2 regions of the Komagataeibacter sp. NFXK3 genome follow, and region 1 is predicted to be linked to the other one. Evidence: riboswitches for the same ligand, from Rfam matches in the RefSeq annotation. Region 1 holds a riboswitch; the other holds the start of a gene.
The links. A riboswitch is a leader RNA that binds a small molecule or an ion and turns the genes downstream of it on or off. The one in region 1 is predicted to bind cobalamin.
Positions count from the first base shown of each region.

Region 2: another riboswitch for cobalamin. It lies ahead of OQZ28_RS00965 (DUF1636 domain-containing protein); the one in region 1 lies ahead of OQZ28_RS12740 (carbohydrate porin).

Region 1 covers NZ_JAPIVJ010000011.1:99,479-103,891, reverse strand. Annotated here, with positions in the region: partial or broken gene OQZ28_RS12745 (putative bifunctional diguanylate cyclase/phosphodiesterase) at 1-1,781, shown strand, start outside; cobalamin riboswitch at 2,067-2,294, shown strand; gene OQZ28_RS12740 (carbohydrate porin) at 2,444-4,063, shown strand; gene OQZ28_RS12735 (hypothetical protein) at 4,063-4,188, shown strand; gene OQZ28_RS12730 (hypothetical protein) at 4,272-4,413, shown strand, end outside.
Region 2 covers NZ_JAPIVJ010000001.1:188,791-193,203, reverse strand. Annotated here, with positions in the region: gene cobN (cobaltochelatase subunit CobN) at 1-669, opposite strand, end outside; gene cobW (cobalamin biosynthesis protein CobW) at 695-1,747, opposite strand; gene OQZ28_RS00965 (DUF1636 domain-containing protein) at 1,753-2,148, opposite strand; cobalamin riboswitch at 2,300-2,528, opposite strand; gene OQZ28_RS00960 (histidine phosphatase family protein) at 2,568-3,173, opposite strand; gene OQZ28_RS00955 (CbtB domain-containing protein) at 3,267-3,488, shown strand; gene acuI (acrylyl-CoA reductase (NADPH)) at 3,670-4,413, opposite strand, start outside.

The DNA.
Region 1 (4,413 bases):
GAGACGTGGTCGAGGCCCTGACGGACCAGTTCTCGCTGCGCGAGATGCTCGATTTCATGTGCCGCCGCATCGAACTGATCGCGCCGGACTGCCTGGCCGTGGTCATGCTCAGCACCGGCGGCGTGCTGCATGCCGGTGGCCACGGCGCCATGCCCCTGCCCGTGCTGCAGGCGTTCGAGGGGCTGGAGGCCAGCACCGCAGGCGGCGCGTGCGGCACGGCCATCGCCACGGCAAAGGAAGTGGAGGTGCCCGACCTTGCGGCGGAAGACCGCTGGCCCGCCCTGCGCACGGTCGTGGCCGAGCACGCGCTGGCAGCGGAGTGGGCGGTGCCCATCATCCTGCGCAATGGGGATGTGGCGGGCAGCTTCTCGCTCTATTTCCGCACGCCCGGCCAGCCGGGGGCGTGGCACCGGCGCATTGTCAATGCCTGCGTGCACCTGGCCATGCTCGCCATCGAGCAGCAGCGCAGCCGTGAATCCATCATCCGCCTGTCCTATACCGACCGGCTGACCGGCCTGCCCAACCGCCTGTGGCTCAACCGCCGCCTCAACGAACTCGTGGCCCGGCCGCCTGCAACGGTGCTGAGCATCATGGTCATCGACCTCGACCGTTTCCGCAAGATCGTGCAGGCGCTTGGCCAGGGCCGGGCCGACCAGATGCTGCTTGAACTCGCGGGCCGCCTGCGCCACGGCATTGTGGGGCGCGACGTGCTGGTGCGCACCGAGGGCGATGAATTCGTGGTGCTGACCACGCAGGACGCCACCAACATCACGCATCTGGCCGAGCGCATCATCCACACGCTTGAAGAGCCGGTTACGATCGATGGCATTCCCATCAACATTTCGGGCAGCATCGGCATCAGCACCCATCAGGACGGGCAGGCGGTGGAAGAAACCCTGCGCCAGGCCTATACCGCACTCGCACAGGCCAAGAAGGCGGGGCGGTGCTGCTACCGCTTCTTCCACCCCTCCATGAACCGGCAGGCGGAAGATCACATCATCCTCGCCTCCGCCCTGCGCGAGGCCATTGCCGATAACAGGCTGACCCTTGTCTACCAGCCCCAGGTTGACCTCAGCACGGGGGAGCTGCATGGCGTGGAGGCGCTCTCACGCTGGAATGATGCGGTGCTGGGCATGGTCTCGCCGGGGCGGTTCATTCCCGTGGCGGAGGAAACCGGGCAGATCCGCGCCATTGGCGTGTGGTCGCTGCGCGCGGCGTGCGCGCAGATGGCGCAATGGATCGCCCGCGGCATTCCCGTGCCCACCGTATCGGTCAATGTATCGGCCATCCAGTTCCAGGACCCTGAACTCGTGCCGCAGCTTGCCAGTATTCTGCACGAGACCAGCGTGCCGCCCGAGCGCCTGATCGTGGAACTGACCGAGACCGCCATGATCGAGAATTTCGAGCAGACGGTCGCCACCGCCAGGGCCATCCGCGAACTGGGCATCGGGCTGTCGATGGATGATTTCGGCACCGGGTATTCCAGCCTGTCCAACCTTGCCAGCCTGCCCATAAGCGAGGTCAAGATCGACCGCAGCTTCATGAACGGCTTTGGCAGCACCGGCAACGTGCGCCAGGTGGTGACCGCCATCATCCGCATCGGCCACACGCTGGGCATGACCGTGGTGGCCGAGGGGGTGGAGGACGCCGCCCAGTGCGCCCAGCTGCGCAACATCGACTGCGACGTGATACAGGGCTATTACTTTGGCCGCCCGATGGATACCGCAGCCCTTGATACATGGATCAGGGAACGCCGGGCCGAGCCTGTGCCGGCGGCCTGAAACCGGCCTGCAGGCCATGAGAGTGTTTCTGGTGAAGCTTTTTTTCCAAAAAGCTTCATAAATGGCTGTCTTTTTTAATAAAACCTTTTCTTATCAACATATTAAATCCATCTCCTTCCTGCGGGGCACAAAAAGCCCAGCCGCCGCACGAAACCCCGGCCACGCGCCCATAACCACCCACGCAGCACCGCCCGGCGCTGCGTGCGCGTGCCCCATGGCTGCGCCTGCCATGGCGAAATGGCGATAATGCGCTGATCTTGCGCATTGATCCGCGCGCGGTATAGTCCTGCCCGACAAGTCAATGGTCCCGTGCAAACGGGTGAAAAAGGGAATGCCGTAAGTCCCGGCAGGGTATTCAGGCCCGGGGGCGCAGTCGGCAGCTGTACCCGCAACTGTAGGCGGAGAGTGCTTCATCTGGTGCCATGCCAACGGCGACCACTGGTTCCGGCCGGGAAGGGAGATGATGTGCAATGACCCGCAAGTCAGGAGACCTGCCATTGTCCTTTAACGATATCGCCGGGCGGGCATGACCGGAGATGGATATGAGACCATGCGCCCTCCGAGCTGACATCCCGTATGCCGTAGCAGCGACGGGCCTTTTCATTGGTCCGTCATCTTCTGGCCCTTTGGCGCCAGACCCATCCTGACGGGATGTTTCCACCATGAAACTGCATATTCTCCCCGCACGCCGGCAGCCCCTGTCGCGCCTGCTGCTGCTGTCGGGCGCCCTGGGCGGCGCATATTGCACCGCAGCCCATGCCCAGACCCAGATCGCGCTGGACCGCGCCCGCCTGGGCAACTCCACGCCACTGATCGTGCAGATCGACCCCGCCACGGTGCGCGATTCAGAACGCGCCACCGCTGAAGCGGAGGAAAAAGCCGCAGGTGACGGTGACAGGCTCGACACCAGCGGCAACCTGCTGGGCAATATGTGGGGTGCACGGCCATGGCTGTACAAGCACGGCATCAGCTTCGACATTCAGGAAGTCGATGAAGTATGGGGCAACGGCACCGGCGGCACACCATCAGGCAATGATGGCGCCAGTGGCTCGGGCACCGGGCCTGCCTATGATGGCGTGACCATGCCCACGCTCACCGTCGATACCGAGAAGCTGTTTGGGCTCAAGGGCGGCCTGTTCAATGTCAGCGCATTACAGACGCGCGGGCGCTCGATCTCGCAGGATCACCTGGCCAATTTCAACCCCGTCAGCGGGTTCGAGGCCGACCGCTCCACCCGCCTGTTCGAACTGTGGTACCAGCAGTCCTTCCTCAAAGGCAAGCTCGACGTCAAGATCGGCCAGCAGGATCTCGATACCGAATTCCTGATCAGCGATTACGCCTCGCTTTACCTCAACGCCAATTTCGGCTGGCCCATGGCACCCTCGGTCAACCTATATGGCGGCGGGCCATCGTGGCCGCTGTCGTCTCCCGCCATCCGCATCCGCTACCGGCCCAGCGAGACGTTCACCTTCATGTTTGCCGCGGCCGACGACAACCCGCCGGGCAACCGCTACAACTCCCTGCCCATCCAGCAGGCCACCGGCTCGGCGCCTGGCTACAACTCCGACCCCACCAGCCAGACCTATAACGGCGCCAACGGCACGAACTTCAACATGGGCACCGGCGCGCTGCTCATCACCGAGCTGCAATACGCGCTCAACCCCCAGCCCGCCGACATGGCGCACGCGGCCAAGAACCCCGGCCTGCCGGGCGTGTACAAGCTGGGCGGCTATTACGATACCGCGAAGTTTGCCGACTACCGCTACAACAATCTGGGCCAGGCGCTCGGCAGCCCGAATGACACCACCGGCATCCCGCGCTGGGACCGGGGCAACTGGATGGTATATGGCATCATTGACCAGATGCTCTGGCGGCCTTCCATCACATCGGCCCGGTCGGTGGGCCTGTTCGTGCGCGCCACCGGCAATAGCGGCGACCGCAACCTGATCAGCTTCGCCATTGATGCGGGGCTGAACCTCAAGGCCCCATTCAAGGGCCGCGACAATGACACGATCGGGCTGGGCTGGGGCATTGGGCGCGCCAGCTCGGGCGAGCGGCAGTTCGACCGCAACACGGCCCTGAGCGCCTATACCCCCGTGCAGGGCAATGAAAACCACCTTGAACTGACCTATCAGGCGCAGGTCACGCCGTGGATGGTGATGCAGCCTGACTTCCAGTACGTGTGGAACCCCTCGGGCGGCGTGCCTGATTATGGCGTGAGCTATAATCGCCGCGTGGGCAACGAGGCCATTTTTGGCCTGCACAGCAGCATTACGTTCTGATGGGCGACCCCGCCACCCCGCGCACGCGGGGCTGGTCGGGCGCGATCGTGCTACTGCTTATGGTGCTGCTTTTCGCGCCCGGACGGGCCAATGCCCCCAATCCCCGCAACGATACATCCCGGTAAAGGCAAAAGCACAGGGCTACATTGAAAAATTTGTATTCTTGTTACGTCTTCCCCCCGCCCTATAAACAAAAGGGGAGGAATCCATGTCCTACTACGACAGGTTTGATGATGTCCGCACCATCATGCGCACGGTGGCAAACAACCGATGGCTGGAATGTTCCCCCCGCGCCCCCCAGGGCAGGACCACCTTCATCCTGCTCGACATCTGCAACATCATCCAGCTGA
Region 2 (4,413 bases), on a different contig from region 1:
GTCCGCCCCCATGTCATGCTGCTCCAGTTCAGCGGCAAGGGCCGTGACGGGGGCGATATCGGCGGCCAGCAGGTGGGCGCGGTAGAACACCACCATGGCGCGAAACGGTAGGGCCGGGCTGGCGGCATGCAGCACGCCCGCGGGCGGCAGCGGCTCGGCGGGCATGCCATCATCCGGCCCGCGCCCGGCAATATGGGCCATGAGCCGCAGGGCGGTGGCGGTGTTGGCGGCCCCCCCCGTGCGCAGCAGGGCATCAAGCCGGGTGCGGATGGTGTCGGGCACGGTGGACAGGCTGGCAAGACGCGGGTCATCGCGCCCGTCGCCCGCCAGCAGCACCAGCGGAATGCCCGCCTGCTGGCAGGCCCGTCCCAGTTCCTCCACCCCGTAGCGCCAGTATTCCAGCCCGCCCAGCAGCCGCACCACCACGCAGCGCGACTCCATGATGGTGTCGGCTACGTACAGGTCGATCGACATGGGGTGGCGCAGGCGCGACAGCGTTGCGGTGCGCAGGCTGGCATCGGGGGTGGCCCCTGCCGCATGGGCGGCGTTGAGGCACAGCAGGTCACTGTCCGAAAAGGACAGGAACACGATATCAGCCGGGGCATGGCCGAGATCCTCGGCCTGATCGGCCTCGTCGAGCGTGCGGACCTCGCGTGCCAGCAGGTGCATGATGCGGCTCCCGTCTGCCCGGTGTCTAGCCCTGGGCCAGTGCCGCCGTAATGGCAGCCTGATCAAGGCCCTTCTGGCCGATCACCACAAGGTTGCCGGTGCGCGGGCCATCCTTGAGCACAGGCTGGTCGAACTGGTGGCGAAAGCGGCTGCCCACGCCCTGCACCGCCAGCCGCATGGCCTTGCCGCGCACGGTGGCGTAGCCCTTCATGCGCAGGATGTCGTGCTGTCCGGCCAGTTTTTTCAGCCGCGTGATGAAGCCTTCCACGCTGTCCTGCTCGGGGATGGGCAGCACGAAGCTCTCGAAATCATCATGCTCGTGCTCGCCGCCCTCGGCATCGTGGTGGGAGGGGCGGGCGGCCAGGTCATCTTCCGCTGCCGCATCGAGGCCGAGCAGCACGGCGGGGTCGACCTGCCCGTCGGTTGCGCGCACGACCTTGACCGCGCGCGGGATCTCGGCGCGGATCGCGGCCTCGACCGCATCGGCCTGCTGTGGCGTCATGAGGTCGGTCTTGTTGAGCACCACGAGGTCGGCGCACAGGAGCTGGTCCTCGTACACCTCGGCCAGCGGGTTGTCGTGGTCGAGAGAGGGGTCGGCCGCCTGCTGGCGGGCGACTTCGGCGGGGTCATCGGCAAAGCGGCCGGCTTCCACGGCGGGGCCATCGACCACGGTCACCACGCCATCAACCGTCATGCGCGTGCGGATGGTGGGCCAGCCGAACGCCTTGAGCAGCGGCTTGGGCAAAGCGAGGCCGGAGGTCTCGATCACGATATGGTCGGGCGGGGTCGCGCGGTCGAGCAGGGCCTCCATGGTGGGCAGGAAGTCATCGGCCACGGTGCAGCACAGGCAGCCATTGGTCAGCTCGACAATGTCCTCATCCGTGCAGCCTTCCACGCCGCAGGCGCGCAGCGTGTCGCCATCAATGCCCAGCGTGCCGAATTCATTGACCACGATGGCAATGCGCCTGCCCTTCGCATTGGCCAGCACGTGGCGCAGAAGCGTGGTCTTGCCCGCGCCCAGAAAGCCGGTGATGACGGTAACGGGTACCTTGGCGCGGGCCGTGGCGGCGGTGTTCATGGCAGTCAGACTCCGGAAAAGAGGGATGAGGGAAAGCGGCCGCGCACCATGTCGCTCAGGCTTGCGGGCCTGCGCGAGGGCATGACGGTGCCTTTGGCCGATGCGGCATAGGCGTCGATATAGGTCAGCAGGTCATCCGCCTTTTCGGGGCCAAGATTGGCCAGCAGCCAGCCCCATTTGCCCGGCGTGGCAATAACGGCGGTGCAGCCATCGTTGCACGCGGCAAGGCAGGCGACCTCATGCACGACAAGGTTTGAGTTGCCCGCGGCGAGCGCCTGCATGGCGTCGTGCAGCTGGCGGCCCTGCGGGTTGTCCGATGCGGGCAGGCCCCGGCGGCAGGTCACGCACACATGCAGGTGCACGGGCGGTGGTGTCGTGTCTGGCGGGGGGGGAGTGGTCATCTGGTCCGTGCCCTTTCGCGGCGCTGCCGGGCGGGCAGCACAAAAAGCGGGGTGCACGGTCATGCCCCACCCGGCGGCAGGCATTGCCCGGGTGGTGGCCAGTCGCGTGCCGGGCACCCCGCCAGCCATGCGATCGAAACGGTAATTCTATCCCGCACGGGCGGGGATGGCAGGTCTCCTGGCTTGTGGCGAAGGGCGTGGCGGGCCACACCCTCAGTATCCGGCCGCCTTCCCGGCCCCTTCGGGACCAGTGGCGGGGCCAGTGCATGCACCGGGCCGGATTCGACCACCTACAGTTGCGGGGGCAGCGACGGCATTGCTGTCAGGCGCACCGTCTTCCCTATTCTCCCTGGTGGGGAACCATCAGCGGCGGATCTAGCCGATTGCGGGGCGCGCTGTCAAAAAAGACACGGCCGGTTTCAGGGCAGGGGCACGCCGCTTGTGGCCAGCCGCCATGTGGCGTGGCGGGTGAGCACCGTGCGGGTGAGGGGGGCGATATCCAGCCGCGCCATCATGGCGCCATCACCCCCAAGAGCCGCGATGGCAAGGGCGCGGACGGTCGTGGCATCGGCCAGCGCCAGCAGGCGGGCTGGCGTTGCGGGCAGGGCGGCCAGCCATGTGGCCACGCGGCGCAGCAGCGAATCGCGGCTTTCACCCCCCGGTGGGGCAAAGCTGGCATCCCCGACCCAGCGGGCCAGATCGGCAGGAGGCAGGGCCTTGAGCGAAAGCCCGTGCCACGCCCCCATATCGGCAGCATTCAGGGCGGGCACGGCTTCGCCCGCATCGGTCCCGATGGCTCTGCTCAGGGCGGGTGGCACAAAAAGGCGGTCGGCTGGTGGCAGCGCGCCCATGAAGCCTGCGGGCAGGATGGGAATGGCATCGCGCGGGGGCATGATGCCCCGGCGCAAGCCATCGGGCGCGGGCAGGGCGATGCAGGTCAGTGTCTGGTGCATGATGCCCTGCGTGGCCTGAAAGGGTGGGGCGAGCAATGGATGATTGACCTTGCCGGTCGATTTTGGAACCATGGCGACTGATCCGGTTACACGGCAAGGGCATTGCATGCCGCCCTGTCATGCCATACTGCTCCGGGTCGAGCATGATCCATGGAGTTTTTCAGCATGAGCCAAGACACATCCGTCCTGTCCGCCAATATTGCCGCCCCGCCGGTTGCCATCCCGGTGCGCGACCTGCTGCCGTGGGGTGTGTTCGGGCTGGTTCTGGCCTCGCTGCTGATCTACTTCGTTGGCGCGGAGCAGGGGGCGACTTCGCTCATTTCCGGGCATTACGTGCATGAATTCGTGCATGATGGCCGCCATCTGCTTGGCTTCCCCTGCCACTAAGGGGCGCGGGGCTCCTGCCCCGCATGGCCTGATGTGAAGAACGGCATGCGCCCCTGCGCCTGCCGTTTTTTATTGCCTGCTTCAAAAGCAGAAGTTTTTGGTGAAGCTTTTTTCAAAAAGCTTCAAGGAACGCCGCCTTTTTGAAAAAAAGGCGGCATCCAAAAACTTTTGTTATTTTCAATTAGTCAAGGTGGACGACCGTCCGCCCCCTTATATGTCCCGCCAGCAGGCGCGGCGCGATGTCGGGCACCTCGGCCAGGGCTGCGTCATGCAGCATGCTGTCCAGCCGGGTGGGGTCGATGTCACGCGCCAGCCGCGCCCAGGCTGTCATGCGGCGCGGGCGGGGGCACATCACGCTGTCGATTCCCTGCAGGCGCACATTGCGCAGGATGAAGGGGGCCACCGTCAGTGGCAGCGCCATGCCTCCGGCCAGCCCGCAGGCCGCCACCGTGCCGCCATGCATGATCGAGGCGCACATCGTGGCCAGCACCGCGCCCCCGGCCACGTCAATCCCGCCCGCCCAGCGCGCCGTTTCCAGCGGTTTGCCGGTGGGGGCCAGCGCCTCGCGCGGCAGCACTTCGGCCGCACCCAGGCTGATCAGATACGCTTGGAGCTGTGCGCGCCCGGTCACCGCCACCACCTGATAGCCCAGTTGCGCCAGCAGCATCACGGCCATGCCGCCCACGCCGCCGCCCGCGCCACTCACGATGATGGGGCCGGAGGCAGGCGTCAGCCCGCCATCCTCCAGCGCCATGACGCACAGCATGGCCGTAAAGCCCGCCGTGCCAATGCCCATCACCTGCCGCCCCGACAGGCCCGCAGGGTGCGGCAGCAGCCACCGCCCCGGCAGGCGGGCCATGCCAGCCAGGCCACCCCAATGCTTTTCCCCCAGGCCCCAGCCAGTGGCCAGCACCTGATCGCCGGG